3 regions of the Streptomyces sp. NPDC059002 genome follow, and region 3 is predicted to be linked to each of the others. Evidence: riboswitches for the same ligand, from Rfam matches in the RefSeq annotation. Region 3 holds a riboswitch; each other region holds the start of a gene.
The links. A riboswitch is a leader RNA that binds a small molecule or an ion and turns the genes downstream of it on or off. The one in region 3 is predicted to bind cyclic di-AMP.
Positions count from the first base shown of each region.

Region 1: it holds a riboswitch for cyclic di-AMP, as region 3 does, so the genes downstream of both, ACFWZ2_RS07000 (C40 family peptidase) here and ACFWZ2_RS29840 (transglycosylase family protein) in region 3, are expected to answer to the same signal.
Region 2: it holds a riboswitch for cyclic di-AMP, as region 3 does, so the genes downstream of both, ACFWZ2_RS31120 (M23 family metallopeptidase) here and ACFWZ2_RS29840 (transglycosylase family protein) in region 3, are expected to answer to the same signal.

Region 1 covers NZ_JBHYJI010000005.1:74,812-79,604, forward strand. The annotation lists gene ACFWZ2_RS06985 (ATP-binding protein) at 1-417, shown strand, start outside; gene ACFWZ2_RS06990 (LysR family transcriptional regulator) at 434-1,345, opposite strand; gene ACFWZ2_RS06995 (LysE family translocator) at 1,488-2,105, shown strand; gene ACFWZ2_RS07000 (C40 family peptidase) at 2,190-2,663, opposite strand; cyclic di-AMP (ydaO/yuaA leader) riboswitch at 2,667-2,872, opposite strand; gene ACFWZ2_RS07005 (hypothetical protein) at 3,190-3,498, opposite strand; gene ACFWZ2_RS07010 (ATP-dependent Clp protease proteolytic subunit) at 3,506-4,141, opposite strand; gene ACFWZ2_RS07015 (GNAT family N-acetyltransferase) at 4,289-4,793, shown strand, end outside.
Region 2 covers NZ_JBHYJI010000045.1:21,012-25,804, forward strand. The annotation lists gene ACFWZ2_RS31115 (aldo/keto reductase) at 1-299, opposite strand, end outside; gene ACFWZ2_RS31120 (M23 family metallopeptidase) at 439-1,524, opposite strand; cyclic di-AMP (ydaO/yuaA leader) riboswitch at 1,536-1,683, opposite strand; gene ACFWZ2_RS31125 (PP2C family protein-serine/threonine phosphatase) at 1,905-3,083, opposite strand; gene ACFWZ2_RS31130 (MFS transporter) at 3,215-4,450, opposite strand; gene ACFWZ2_RS31135 (PLP-dependent cysteine synthase family protein) at 4,447-4,793, opposite strand, start outside.
Region 3 covers NZ_JBHYJI010000041.1:39,421-44,213, forward strand. The annotation lists gene ACFWZ2_RS29830 (cytochrome P450) at 80-1,348, shown strand; gene ACFWZ2_RS29835 (transglycosylase family protein) at 1,485-2,516, shown strand; cyclic di-AMP (ydaO/yuaA leader) riboswitch at 2,711-2,859, shown strand; gene ACFWZ2_RS29840 (transglycosylase family protein) at 2,864-3,571, shown strand; gene eno (phosphopyruvate hydratase) at 3,902-4,793, shown strand, end outside.

The DNA of each region.
Region 1 (4,793 bases), on a different contig from region 3:
AGCGATCCTGCCTCGGTTTCCGCGGCCAGGAAATTCGTCTCTCGGGTGCTCTTGGAATGGGGCCTGCCAGGGGAGGACGAAGTAACCGACACGATCAGGCTGATCGTCTCCGAGCTCGCCACGAACGCCGTGCAGCACACCCTCGGCCAGTCGCCGACCTTCACCGTGGACCTGGAGCTCGACCGGGACGAGCAGCTGCGCATCGGCGTCACCGACAGCCACCCCCGCTACCCCAAGCGGCTGCCCGCCGCCGTCCAGCAGGACAACGGCCGCGGCATGGTCATCATCCGCTGGCTGGCCGCCGAGTGCGGCGGCCGGCTGTCCGTCAGCCCCACCGAGGAGGGCGGCAAGACGGTCTGGATCGCCCTGCCCTGGACGGCGCCTGTGCAGGACAGACACCGCGACGCGGCCCGCTGACCCCCGCGCCGCCGGTTCAGCCCGCCGAGCGTCCATAGGCCCCGCGCAGCAGCGCACGGAAGGAGTCCGCCGCGGCGCCCGACTCGTCGGTGCGGTGGACGACGGAGATGGTGCGCCTCAGATCGCCGGGCGCCAGCGGCCGCATCCCGACCGGGGTCGCGGCGGTGCGTGCCACCATCTCCGGCACCACGGCGATGCCGAGCCCGGCGCTGACCAGCGCGCAGACCAGTGCGTAGCCCGGCGTCTCGACCACCACCGAGGGCGTCGCACCGGCCCGCGCGAGGGCGCGCTCCACGGCCTGCCGCGGCGGATGGTCCGGCGCCATGCTGATCAGCGGCTGCCCGGCGAGCGCGTCGAGCGGCAGCCGTGACGTGCCGCTCGCGAGCGCGTGCCCCGGCTGCGTCACCAGGACCAGCTCCTCGACAAGGACCGGCTCGGCCGACACGGAGGCGGGCAGCGGCGTCGCGTCGGCGGGTTCGTACGCGTGGGTGAGGGACAGGTCGACCTCGCCCGCCGCCACGGCCGCGACGCCGAGCGGCGGTTCATAGCCCGCGACCGTCAGTTCCACGTCCGGGTGGGCCCTGCGGAACGCGGTCAGGACGGGCGGCAGCAGATGGATGCCGCCCGTCGGGAAGGTGCCGACGCGCAGCCTGCCGCCGGACAGGCCCGCGACCTGCGCCAGTTCGTGCCGGGCGCGTTCCATCTCGTCGAGCACCCGGCGGGCCCTGGCCACGAGCAGCTCGCCCGCGCCGGTCAGCCGCGCCCCGCGATGGTGCCGCACGAGCAGCCCGGTCCCGGCCTCCCGCTCCAGCTTGGCGAGTTGCTGGGAGAGGGCGGGCACGGTGTAGCCGAGGCGCTCGGCGGCCCGGGTGATCGAACCGGCCTCGGAGACCGCGACGAGTGCGGCGAGCCGCGTGGGGTCGTACATGGCAGCTCCCTGCGGCGCGGAGTACGTGCGTACGGCGAAGGGCGGCGGGGCGCCCGGAAGCCGGAGCTTAAACGTCTGCTTAAGGCAGGCTCAGGATATTGCACATACCCGTTGAAGGCTCGGTCCCGGCAGTCTTGGCGCCATGGACGCACAACTGGTCGCCTTCACCCTGTTCGCGGCGGGCATGGTCGCCATGCCCGGCGCCGACTTCGCCGTCGTCGTACGCAACTCCCTCGCCTCACGGCGGGCCGGTGTGGCCAGCGCGGTCGGGGTCGCGGGCGGGCTCCTGGTGCACACGGCCCTCGCGGTCGCGGGCGTCGCGGCGGTGCTCGCCGCCGTGGCCGCGCTCTTCCGCGCGCTCCAACTGATCGGTGCCGCCTATGTGCTGTACCTCGCCTACCGCGCGCTGCGGTCCGCGGCGCGGCCGCGGGAAGCGGCGCCGGAGGCACCCGTGGTGCGGGGCGGGGCTCTGCGGGAGGGCTTCCTCACCAACGCCCTCAACCCGAAGGCGTCGATCACGTTCCTGAGCGTGCTGCCCCAGTTCGTGCCCGCGGGCAGTCCCGCGATGCCGCGGACGCTGCTGCTCGCGTCCATCGTCGTGGCGTTCGCCCTGCTGTGGTTCCCGGTGGTGGCGCTGCTGGTCGACCGGCTCGGCACGTGGCTGCGACGGCCTCGTACGGCCCGCGCCATCGAGGCGGCCACCGGTGCGGCGCTCGGCGCGCTGGGTCTGGTGCTCCTGGTGGAGCCGTTGCTGGCCTGAGGCCATCGGGGCGGTCGGGTGCGGCGGTTCGGAGCGTGCCCCCGAGCACTCCGGAGTGCTCGGGGACCGTCGGCGCGGCGCGGGTCAGCGGACCCGGCCGTACCAGACGCTCTTGGACCAGATCTTCTCCAGACGCACCACGGTTCCGCGCTTGGGCGCGTGCCATATGCGGCCGTCGCCCGCGTAGATCCCGACGTGGTAGACGTTCCGGCCGGAGTGGAAGAACACCAGGTCGCCCTTGGTGCGCTGCGACTTCTTGATGTGCTTGGTCTTGTTGTACTGCGCGGCGGCGGTGCGCGGGAGCTTCTTGCCCGTCTTCTTGAACGAATAGAGCGTGAGGCCCGAGCAGTCGAACCGGTTGGGCCCCGCGGCGCCGTAGCGGTAGGGGGAGCCCTTCTTGGACGCTGCGATCTTGAGCGCCTTCGTCCCGTGTGTTGCTGCCTCCGCTTCCGCGGTGAGCCCGGGGGCCACCATGGTGCCGCCTACTACGGCGAGCGTCAGGGCCGATGCGGCACCGGTCCTGGTGAGCAGCGACGGAACATGATTCAGCGCAGTCATGCGCAACCCTTCGTCAGCCGCCTGTGAAGGATGACCTGTCGGGTTCGGGCAGGCGAAGATGCCCGGCCGCGTCGTGCTCTGCGGCTTCACCCCAAGGGCGTCGTCCGGACTTCCCGGACGGGCCCGTCATGCCTGGGTCCTCCACTCCTGCCGTTGCACCCATGTCGACCGGTCATCCGGGTGGCGGCAGGACTCGGCGTCCGCCCGGACCGCCCCACCGCTGTGGCGGGGGCTTGTCGTCGGAAGGGATCTTGACCCGACAAGGGCGAAAAAACCGAGCCGAAACGGTGTTTTGTGAGGCTCCTCACGACTGACCCGTTCGGGTGGACACTGTCGAAATGGGGTCTGGGTCCCCGTGGCTGACGATGGTTCGACCAGCACCGGAATGAAGCATTCCGCGCGCGTCGTACACACCTGGCGCAACTCTCGACCACGGCCTGACGGACCCTCGGCTACGCCATACGGGGGACCCCGCCTGGTCCGTTTCGAAGGCGGCCCGGACGTTCCCGCGAGCGGTTCGCCGTGGTCAACTCCCCGGCAGCGGCGGCACGGTGACCCGCCGGGCCCGCCGCTCGCCGTCGAGCACGCGCAGCGCCTGGGCCAGCGTCGGCGCATGCACCTCGCTCTCGCCGCGCTGATGCATCAGCGTCAGTGCGTCCCGCAGAGCCGTCGCCCTGCTGACCAGGGCCTGGGCGGCGCGCAGCCCGCCGTAGGTGTGCTCGGCGCGGGCCGGATTGATCCGGCCGACCAGATCGACGACTTCGAGGTAGCGGTCGATCAGCTCGGCCTCGGCGCGCGTCAGCGCCGGCAGGGGCGGGAGTTCGGGCGGCAGCATCTCGGCCTCACCTCGGGTCGCGCGCGGCGAGCGAGGTCTTGCGGGTCGGGATGATGCGGTCCACGAGCCCGTACTCGACGGCCGCGGGGGCGTCGAGGATCTTGTCCCGTTCGATGTCGGCACTGATCCGCTCGGGGCTCTGCCCGGTGTGCCGTACGAGGAGTTCCTCCAGGAGCCGCCGGGTGCGCAGGATCTCGTCGGCCTGGATGGCCAGGTCGCTGGCCTGTCCCTGGATCGGCTCGGTGACGGACGGCTGGTGGATGAGCACACGCGCACCGGGCAGCGCGAACCGCTTGCCGGGCGTGCCCGCGGCGAGCAGCACGGCGGCGGCCGACGCCGCCTGGCCGAGGCAGGTCGTCTCCACGTCACAGCTGACGAACTGGATCGTGTCGTAGAGGGCGGTCATCGCGCTGAACGAGCCGCCGGGGGAGTTGATGTACAGCGAGATGTCGCGGTCCGGCGCCTGGTATTCGAGGTGCATGAACTGCGCCATCACGTCGTTCGCCGACGTGTCGTCGATGGGGGTGCCGAGGAAGACGATCCGCTCGTCGAGGAGCTTCGAGTACGGATCCAGGGTCCGCGTCCCCGAACTCGTGCGCTCGGTGAACTGGGGCAGGACATAACGGGCGGACGGACGGTTCATGGCACGCCTCTTTTCGTGGGGTCGACCTGGCGCCGTTCGTGGAGGGGCCAGGGCCTCTGTAAAAAATGTACAGGACGTACGTTCATGGAGGGAGTGGGGCCACCGGATCCGCGGCACGGGCGGTGCCCCGCGTACCCTCGACGGGCCATGCAAAAGGAAGAGAAGGATCTGCTCGCGCTCGAAGTCGACGTCATCCACGGCCTCGGCACCCGGCCGGTCGGCGACCGGGCGACCGTGACGGACCCGTCGGTGCGCGCCGTGTGGTCCTGGTCGCCGCGGGCACGTCTGCTGGCGCTGGGTCCCGGCGTAGAGGATCCGGGTCCGGTCGACGTCGCGGCACAGCCGTACACACCGGAAGAGATACCGGCCGCGCTGACCCGGCTCGCGGCGGCCCTGGAGACCCCGGGCGACGCGGCACGGATCCAGGGCGGCCCGTGCTTCACCTTCCCCGACCGCCTGGCCGAGCCCTCTCCCGCGCCCCTGCCGCTCCTGGTCTCGGACGCCGAAGGGCGGCGCGCCGCACGGCAGTTGAGCCGTCCGGGGAACTGGCAGCCCGGCGAATGGCAGGAGTTGATCTCCGGGGCCGCGGGGGAGTGGGCGATGGCCGTGCACGACAGCGAGCCCGTGTCGATCTGCCACACCCCGGCCGCGA
Region 2 (4,793 bases), on a different contig from region 3:
GCGGACAGGCCCTTGTACTCGGGGAGGGCGCCGACCTTGGTGGCGATGACGAGGTCGGAGCGGTTGCCGCGCTCGGCGATCCACTCGCCGATGAGGGTCTCGGACTCGCCGCCCTTGTTGCCGTCCACAAAGAACGTGTAGGCGTCCGCGGTGTCGATGAAGTTGCCGCCCGCGGCGGCGTAGGCGTCCAGGACGTCGAAGGACGCGGCCCGGTCCGCGGTCCAGCCGAAGACGTTGCCGCCCAGGGAGAGCGGGAAGACCTCGAGGTCGGATGAGCCAAGTGTGCGAAGAGAAGTCATGTGGTGCTCAACGCGCCTGCCGGAAACGGAATTCCGTGTAGGGAGCACCGGACCGGCAGCCCTGACGTCGGGGGGTTGTCGCCAGGACCGCCGGGGTTCAGGAGCTCAACGGGCTCAGGGGTTCAGGAGCTCAACGGGCTCAGGGATTCAGGCCCTTGCTCTGCAGCCAGCCCAGCGGGTCGATCCCGGTGCCGTCGGGCGTGTGGACCTCCATGTGGAGGTGCGGTCCCGTGACGTTGCCGGTCGCGCCGACGCGTCCGATGACGTCGCCGGTGGTGACCTTCTGGCCCGCGCTGACATTGAGCGAGGACTGGTGGCAGTACCAGATCTCCGTGCCGTCCTCGAGCTCCAGGACGGTGCGGTAGCCGTACGCGCCCGCCCAGCCGGCCTCCTTGACGGTGCCGGTGTGCACGGCCTTGAGCGGCGTGCCCGTCGGGGCGGCGAAGTCGAGGCCGGTGTGGTGCCCGGAGGACCACATGGCGCCCGCGTCGCCGAAGTGCGAGGTCAGGGTGTACGAGGAGGTGGGGATGGCGTAGCTCTTGGCGAGCTTCGCGAGGCGCTCGGCCTCGGCCTTGGCCTTCCTGGCCGCTTCTTCCTTCTTCTTCTTGGCGGCGGCCTTGGCCTCCGCCTCCTTCTCCGCGGCCTTCTGCTGGGCGGCGGCCTCTTCGGCGGCCTTCTTGCCCGCGGCCTCCTCGGCCGCGGTGCGTACCGCCTCGTCGGCCTGGTGCTGCTGGTTCTCGGCCTGCTGCATGATGCGGCTGCGCAGGGCCTCGCCCGCGTCGGTGGTGCCCTGCTCGGCGTCGGCGGTGGTGACACCGGCGGCGGTGAGCGGCGCGGCGGCGGTGCGGATGTCCGTGTCGGCGGAGTCCGCGGAGTCGTCGGACATCAAGGAGCCCACGCCCGGCAGGGACTTGGCCTCCGGCAGCGAGTCGGCGACGGCGCCGACGCCCGGCAGGTCGGGCATGGATATGGAGACCGGCGGCTTGCCGCCCTGCGCGGTGGCGATGCCGCCCGCGCCGACGGCGGCTATGACGCCGACGCCGAGGACGGTGGAGCTGCGGGCGAGTCCGCCGCCGCTCTTCTTGTGCACACGGTGCCTGCCGCGGACGGGACGGATGGACTCCTCGGTGGGGTTCCACTCCTCCCAGGTCTCCTGGTCGTAGCCACCGAAGTCGTCGTCATTCGGTATGTACGGAGCTTGGGGGGCAGGCCGGTTGGACGCCACTGGGGCGCACTCCTTTCCTTCCTTCTCGCCTACCGGGTTAGCTGACGGGTTCGGAGCAGGAAGGTCTCCTACGGACATCTGGCACGGATGCGCAGAGGCCCGATTCACCCCAAGTTGGTGGTTCCCCGGCTCCCTTGCGGGATTAGGCGCGTGCGCACGGAGCCGCCTCTAGTGACGGCTGGGACGACCGCGCTGCGTTATCGAACGTTAATAGACGGCGGGGGTGGAATCCAAGCCGTTCCGACTGATCGTTAACGCTCTTGGCCCGTACTTAACGGGACACGCGGGTTCGGAACGGGGCGAGTTGACCCCGGATTCATGCACACCGGAGCTTCACATTCCCTTGACAGGACGTCAGTTTCTATGCGGAGGGGTGTTCCTCACTCACCGTCGGTGACATCCCGCTCCCGCACGACGGGCCGCCGCACCGCGAGCAGCGCCATGTCGTCCGTCGCCCCGCCCCCCGTATGCCGCCGCACCTCCTGCACGAGCGTGGCGAGCAGCGCGTGCGGACCGTCCTTGCCCGGGAAGATCCGGCCGCCGAGCCGGTCCGCGGGATCGTAGAAGACCCCCGCCACATCGCGCGCCTCCGACAGGCCGTCCGTGTAGAAGAGCAGCGTCGCCCCTGGCGGGAACTCCGTCTCGTCCGCCCGGTCCGGCCAGGCCCCCAGATCGCCCATGCCGAGCGGCAGCGCGGGCTCGCTCGCGGAGAGCACCCACAGGCGGCCGTCCCCGCGCAGCAGCAGCGGCGCCGGGTGCCCGCGGTTGATGAGCCGTACGGCGCCCTCGCCGTACGGGATCTCCGCGAGGACGGCGGTGGTGAACCCCTCGAACGCGTCGAGCCCGTCGCGCCGGGTGCCCTCGCGGGCGAGCGCCCGCTCCAGGCGCTGCGCCACCGCCTCCAGCGTGGCCTCCTGCTCGGCGGCCTCCCGGAAGGACCCGATGACCACGGCGACGGCGGCCACCGCGCCCATGCCCTTGCCGCGTACGTCGCCGACGATGAGCCGTACGCCGTGCGGGGTGTCCTGCACCGCGTACAGATCCCCGCCGATGAACGCGTCGGCCTGCGCGGCCTCGTACCGCGCCGCGATGTCGAGCCCGCCGATGCGCGGATCGGGTTCGGGCAGGACGGCGCGCTGGGTGGCCTCGGCGATGGAGCGCGCGGTGGCGAGCCGGGCGTTGCCGCGGCGCACGACGCGGTTGATGACGATCGCGAGGGCGGCGACCGTCATGACGGTGATCAGCTCGGTGATGGCCTCGACATGGCTGTCGAACGCGTTGCCGTAGTGCAGGACGAGGACGGCGACCGAGGCGGCGGCGCCGGTCAGGACGGTGTTGAGCAGCGAGTAGAAGGGGGCCGCGATCAGCGGGGCGGCGGTGAACAGGGGGGCCGCGGTGAACTCGGGCGGCGTCGACGCGTCGTACACCACCCCGGCGATCAGGAGCAGGAAGGGCAGCGCCCTGACGAAGGCCCATTCGTGCGCGGTGGTGCCGTTGTCGTCGACCCGTTCGCCCCGTTTCCCCCCACGGCCGTCCTCGCGTCCTCCTCGCTGCCCCACCGCTCGCTCTCCTGCCGACTCCGCGCCCAACACCGCGCTGCGCTGCACTCAGGCTTCCCGCAGCGCGGTGCGGGTGCGACCTGGTGTGGGCCGACCGGGTTAACCCGGGGCCCGCACCCGGCCGCGGCGGATCAGCTCACGGTCGCGGCCGGCACCGGTGCGAGCCGCCCCGATCTGGCAAGTCCGCGCAGCGCCGCGGCGCAGCACACGCCGACCGCCGCGAGGACCGCCCAGGGCAGCGCGGGCAGCTCGCGGGTGGCGTCGAGCAGGGCGCCCATGCCGAGGTTCCCCGCGGTGATGCCGATGCCGCAGACGGTGTTGTAGAGGCCGTAGTGCGTGGCCACCCAGCGGTCCCCCGCGAGCGAGACGACGGTGTCCATCTCGAAGGGGTAGAGCACCGCGGTCGCCGCGGCGAGCGCCGCCGCGCACAGCAGCAGACCGGCGACCCCGACGTACCCGGAGCCGCCGAGCGCGGGCGGCAGGAACGCCGCGCCCATCAGCCCGAGCCCGGCGACCAGGCACTGCTCACGGCTCCAGGTGCGCCGGCACCAGTCGGTGATGCGCAGCTGCCCGAGGAGCGCGACGAGTCCGGACACCACGAAGAGCGAGCTGGTCGCGACGGTGCCCGCGGTGCCCTCGCCGAGCAGCCGCTCCACGGACAGCGGCAGCGCGAGATAGACCTGGAAGGACAGGACGTACGACCCGGTCATGGCGAGCGAGAAGAGCCAGAACGACCGGTTGCCGAGCACCACGCGCCACTGCCCGCTCTCCTGCGCGGCCGCGCCTCCCCGTCGTGCGGGCAGCCGGAGCACCTGCACCACCGAGAGTCCCGCGAACAGCACGGCGGCCACCGCGCAGGTGAGCCGGAAGTCGAAGCCGGTCAGGGCGAGTCCGACGAGCGGTCCGAGCAGGATGCCCGTCTGGTAGAAGACGTTGAACAGCGCGAACGCCTCCACGCGGCGCTCGGGCGGCCCGGCCTCCGCTGCGACGTACGCCCGTACCGCCGGGTTGAACAGCGCCCCCGCGAGCCCCGTCGCCACCGAGGCGGCGATCAGCACGGGAAGGGTGTCGGCGAAGGCGAGCGCGCCGAAGCCGACGGTACGCAGCGCACAGCCCGCGACGATCATCGGCTTGAACCCCAGCCGGTCGGCGAGCGCGCCGCCCACCAGGAACATGCCCTGCTGGGACAGGTTCCTGACCCCGAGCACCAGGCCCACCGCCCAGGCGGCGAGCCCCAGTTGGCCCGAGAGGTGCGCCGCCAGGTACGGCATCAGCATGTAGAAGCCGAGGTTGATGGTGAACTGGTTGACGAAGAGCAGCTGCACCGCGGGGTCGAAGGCCCTCGCCCGGCGCCAGATCCCCGTCACAGCACCGCACCCTTGGCGCTGCACGCCCACCGGGACCACTCGGTGATGCCCTGCTCGGGCCCCGTCACCTCGCGCGGCTTGTCCGGCACGGCACCGTCGATGAGGCCCTGCGCCGCGCAGTACTCGTCGCTGAAGACCGTGTCGAAGTAGCGCTGCGGGCCGTCGGGGAAGACCGCGGCGACACGGGTGCCGCGCGGCCGGGTCCTGGCCAGCCAGCCGGCCACGAGCGCCACGGCGCCCACGCTCCAGCCGCCGGTGGCGAACTGCCGCTCGGCGAGCCGCCGCGCGCACCGCACCGCCTCCGCGGGCCCGACCCAGTGCACCTCGTCGAAGGCGTCGTGGT
Region 3 (4,793 bases):
CGCGGGGAACTGCGCGACCAGCCACGATGCACCCGCAGGCATGACACCGGCCGCCCGGCGGAGCGATACCGTCGACCGCATGCACGACAAGGCCTCCGCCCCGCCCTCGCAGCCCGAGCTCTTCACCTGGGAGTTCTCCAGCGATCCCTACCCCGCTTACGCCTGGTTGCGGGAGAACGAGGCCGTCAGCAAGCAGCGGCTGCCCAGTGGGGTCGAGGCCTGGCTCGTCACCCGGTACGCGGATGCTCGGCAGGCCCTCGCCGATCAGCGGCTCAGCAAGAACCCCGCCCACCACGACGAGCCCGCGCACGTGAAGAGCAAGACCGGTATTCCGGGTGAGCGCAGCGCCAACCTCATGACGCATCTGCTCAACATCGACCCGCCGGACCACACCCGCCTCCGGCGTCTCGTCTCGAAGGCGTTCACCCCGCGCCGCGTCGCCGAATTCGCGCCGCGCGTGCAGGAGTTGACGGATCAGCTCATCGACCGGTTCGCCGAGGAAGGCACCGCCGACCTCATCCACGAGTTCGCCTTCCCGCTCCCCATCTACGCCATCTGCGACCTGCTCGGCGTCCCGCGCGAGGACCAGGACGACTTCCGCGACTGGGCGGGCATGATGATCCGGCACGGGGGAGGCCCGCGGGGCGGTGTCGCGCGGTCCGTGAAGAAGATGCGCGGCTATCTCGCCGAGCTGATCCACCGCAAGCGCCTGGACCCGGGCGACGACCTCATCTCCGGCCTCATCCGCGCCTCCGACCACGGCGAGCACCTCACGGAGAACGAGGCCGCGGCGATGGCGTTCATCCTGCTCTTCGCCGGGTTCGAGACCACCGTCAATCTCATCGGCAACGGCATGTACGCCCTGCTCACCCACCCCGAGCAGCGCGAGCGGCTGCAGCGTGCCCTGGCGGAGGGGGACACCGGCCTCCTCGAGACCGGTGTCGAGGAGCTGCTCCGCTTCGACGGGCCCGTGGAGCTGGCCACCTGGCGGTTCGCCACCGAGGCGCTGACCATCGGCGGGCAGCACATCGGCGCGGGCGATCCCGTCCTCGTGGTGCTCGCCGCCGCCGACCGCGACCCCGCCCGCTTCGCGGATCCCGACACCCTCGACCTGTCCCGGCGTGACAACCAGCACCTCGGGTACGGCCACGGAATCCACTACTGCCTGGGCGCCCCGCTCGCCCGCCTGGAGGGCCAGACCGCCCTCGCGACACTGCTGCGGCGCCTTCCGGACCTGCAACTCGCGGCGGATCCTGCCGATTTGCGGTGGCGTGGCGGGCTGATCATGCGGGGACTGCGGACGTTGCCCGTGGAGTTCACATCCGCACAGAGAACGGCACCGAACTGACGGTCCGTCAAGACTGTGACTTTCACGTGATCTCCGCTGCATCGACTTGTGACAGGCGTTCGAGTGCGACTACGTTCACGTCGACTCGGACACCTGGTGCCCGAGTTGCCGCAATAGTCTCCTGAAAGGCAACCGCATGCTCTCCGGCAATGGTCGTCACCGACGCCCCCGCCAAGCCCCGGCCCTCATCGTCGCGGCAGGAGTCACCGGATCAGCCATCGCCATCCCGCTGCTCGGCGCGACCAGCGCGAGCGCCGCCGACACCGCGACGTGGGACAAGCTCGCCGAGTGCGAGAGCGGCGGCGCGTGGAGCGCCAACCCCGGCAACGGGTATTACGGAGGACTCCAGTTCTCGCAGGAGATGTGGGAGAACTACGGCGGCCTCGACTACGCGCCGAGCGCCGACCAGGCGTCCAAGTCGCAGCAGATCGCCGTCGCCGAGAGCGTCCTCTACGACCAGGGCACGGCCGCGTGGCCGAGCTGCGCCCCGATCGCCGGACTCACCGACGGCGGTGCCGCGGCCGACGTGGACCCGGGTGCCCCGATGACGCCCGAGCCGTCGGACCCGACCGGCTCCGGCGAGACGGACAAGCCCACCGAGAAGCCCTCCGAGAAGCCTGCTGAGAAGCCCTCGGACTCCGCGGAGCCGTCCGACGACGCGAGCGGGCCGGCGGACTCGGGTGAGGCGTCGGACGACTCCGGGGATGCCCGCGACAAGAATCACGACGAGCCCGGCAAGGGTGACAAGAACGACAAGGGCAACAAGGACGGCGAAGGCGCGGCGGACGGCAAGGGCGACAAGGACGGCAAGGACGCCCCCGGCAAGTCCGGAGAGAAGGACGCCACTTCGCCCGCGCCCGAGGACTCCACCGCCCCCTCCGGCGACTCCGCGCCCGGCCGCCACCGCGGCGACCGCGCCGACGAGCAGCCCTCGGGAGACGACGGCAAGGACCGTCCGGGGCGGCACGCCTCGCGTGGCGAAGGACGGACGGACAAGGTCGCCGACGGGACGTACACGGTGCGCTCCGGAGACAACCTCTCGGCGATCGCGGACGACCTCGACGTCGACGGCGGCTGGCCCACGCTCTATGCCGAGAACAAGAAGACCGTCGGGGCCGACCCGGACCTCATTCTCCCCGGTCAGAGCCTCGATTTGGGCGAAAAGTAAGGGAAGTTGACGAAGAGTCGGGTGGGGGCTTCGCGTCGTATGTCCGGTTTGGCGCGAGTGAGAGATGGGTCTCAGAAGACCTGATCGTCTTTGAAATTCGGTGGATTGCGTGTCTACGGTCGTGACCGCTCGCCACTGCGGGCCCCGCCGGTCGGTACGCCGAATCCTGCCAACGGCCGGACGGGAACAGTCGTCGCTCAAGAGCGCCGTAGGCAGGAGCGGGGGACCCAAGGTAAGTGCCGGAAACGGCTAGGGGTGAAGTCGCGCTCTAGGAAGCGCGGCCGGGCAACCACATCGGCCCGAACCCGACAGCTCACCTCGCAGGCGTCGGTGTAGGGGATCAACTCATGCTGCTTTCCGGCAAGGGCAAGCACCGTCGCCCGTCCAAGGCCACCCGCGTCGCCACGCTCGTCGGTGTGACCGGCGCGGCCGTCGCCGCCCCGCTGATGGCGGCCGGCTCGGCCAACGCCGCCACCGGCCAGGAGTGGGACGCCGTCGCCCAGTGCGAGTCCGGCGGCAACTGGTCCATCAACACCGGCAACGGCTACTACGGCGGCGTGCAGTTCTCCGCCTCCACCTGGGCCGCGTACGGCGGCACCAAGTACGCGCCGACCGCCGACAAGGCCTCCAAGGCCCAGCAGATCGAGATCGCCGAGAAGGTCCTCGCCGGTCAGGGCAAGGGCGCCTGGCCGAGCTGTGGCGTCGGCCTCTCGGGCGCCGCGTACAACGGCGGCGGCTCGCAGGAGCAGGCCAAGCCGCAGCAGCAGCCGAAGCCGCAGCCGCAGCAGACCCAGCAGCAGGCTCCGCAGCAGCAGGCCGCGCCGAAGCCGCAGCCCACGCCGCAGGCCGAGACCAAGAAGACCGTCGAGACCCCGACCGGCAAGACGGTCAAGAAGGGCGACGGCGAGTACAAGGTCAAGTCGGGCGACACCCTGTCCAAGATCGCCGAGGACCACAAGGTCAAGGGCGGCTGGCAGAAGGTCTACAAGCTCAACGGCGACATCATCGACGACGCCGACTTCATCTACCCGGGTCAGCAGCTGCACCTCAGCTAAAGACCCGCGAGCGGCCGTGCCTCGGCGGACGCACGGCCGCTTCCCCCGTCCCCACGGGCTCCCCGCCCCGGTGCGCGTATCCCCCGTACGCACCGGGGCGGGGCCGTGTCCGGCGCCGGAAGGCCCGCGGCCTTGGCCCCGTGTTCGCCCCTAGCGAGCTACCGGCCAGTAGAAACACGGGCTTCCGTCCCGTTTCCCAGGTATTTGGGCCCTCGCCCGTCCCACGGGACGGGCGGTCGGCTGGCCGAAGCTCCGGAGCCCGTTAGGCTCGTGAGACGCAGGGCCGAAGCGGCCCCGCGTAAATGCGTCACATCCCAGAAGGAGATGCTCGTGCCGTCCATCGACGTCGTCGTAGCCCGGGAAATCCTGGACTCCCGAGGCAACCCCACGGTCGAGGTCGAGGTCGGCCTCGACGACGGCAGCACCGGTCGTGCCGCCGTCCCGTCGGGTGCCTCCACCGGTGCCTTCGAGGCCATCGAGCTTCGCGACGGTGACCCCAACCGTTACCAGGGCAAGGGTGTCGAGAAGGCCGTCCTCGCCGTCATCGAGCAGATCGGCCCGGAGCTCGTCGGCTACGACGCCACCGAGCAGCGTCTGATCGACCAGGCCATGTTCGACCTGGACGCCACCGACAACAAGGGCTCGCTCGGCGCCAACGCCATCCTCGGCGTCTCGCTCGCCGTCGCGCACGCCGCCTCCGAGGCCAGCGACCTGCCGCTGTTCCGCTACCTCGGCGGCCCGAACGCGCACCTGCTGCCCGTCCCGATGATGAACATCCTGAACGGTGGGTCGCACGCCGACTCCAACGTCGACATCCAGGAGTTCATGATCGCCCCGATCGGCGCGGAGTCCTTCTCCGAGGCGCTGCGCTGGGGCACCGAGGTCTACCACACCCTCAAGTCCGTCCTGAAGAGCAAGGGCCTGTCCACCGGCCTCGGCGACGAGGGCGGCTTCGCCCCGAACCTGGACTCCAACCGCGCCGCGCTCGACCTCATCCTCGAGGCCATCAAGCAGGCCGGTTACGTCCCCGGCGAGCAGATCGCGCTCGCCCTCGACGTCGCCGCGTCCGAGTTCTACAAGGACGGCAAGTACGAGTTCGAGGGCAAGTCCCGCTCGGCCGCCGAGATGACCGAGTACTACGAGGAGCTCGTCGCCGCGTACCCGCTCGTCTCCATCGAGGACCCGCTGTTCGAGGACGACTGGGCCGGCTGGAACGTCATCA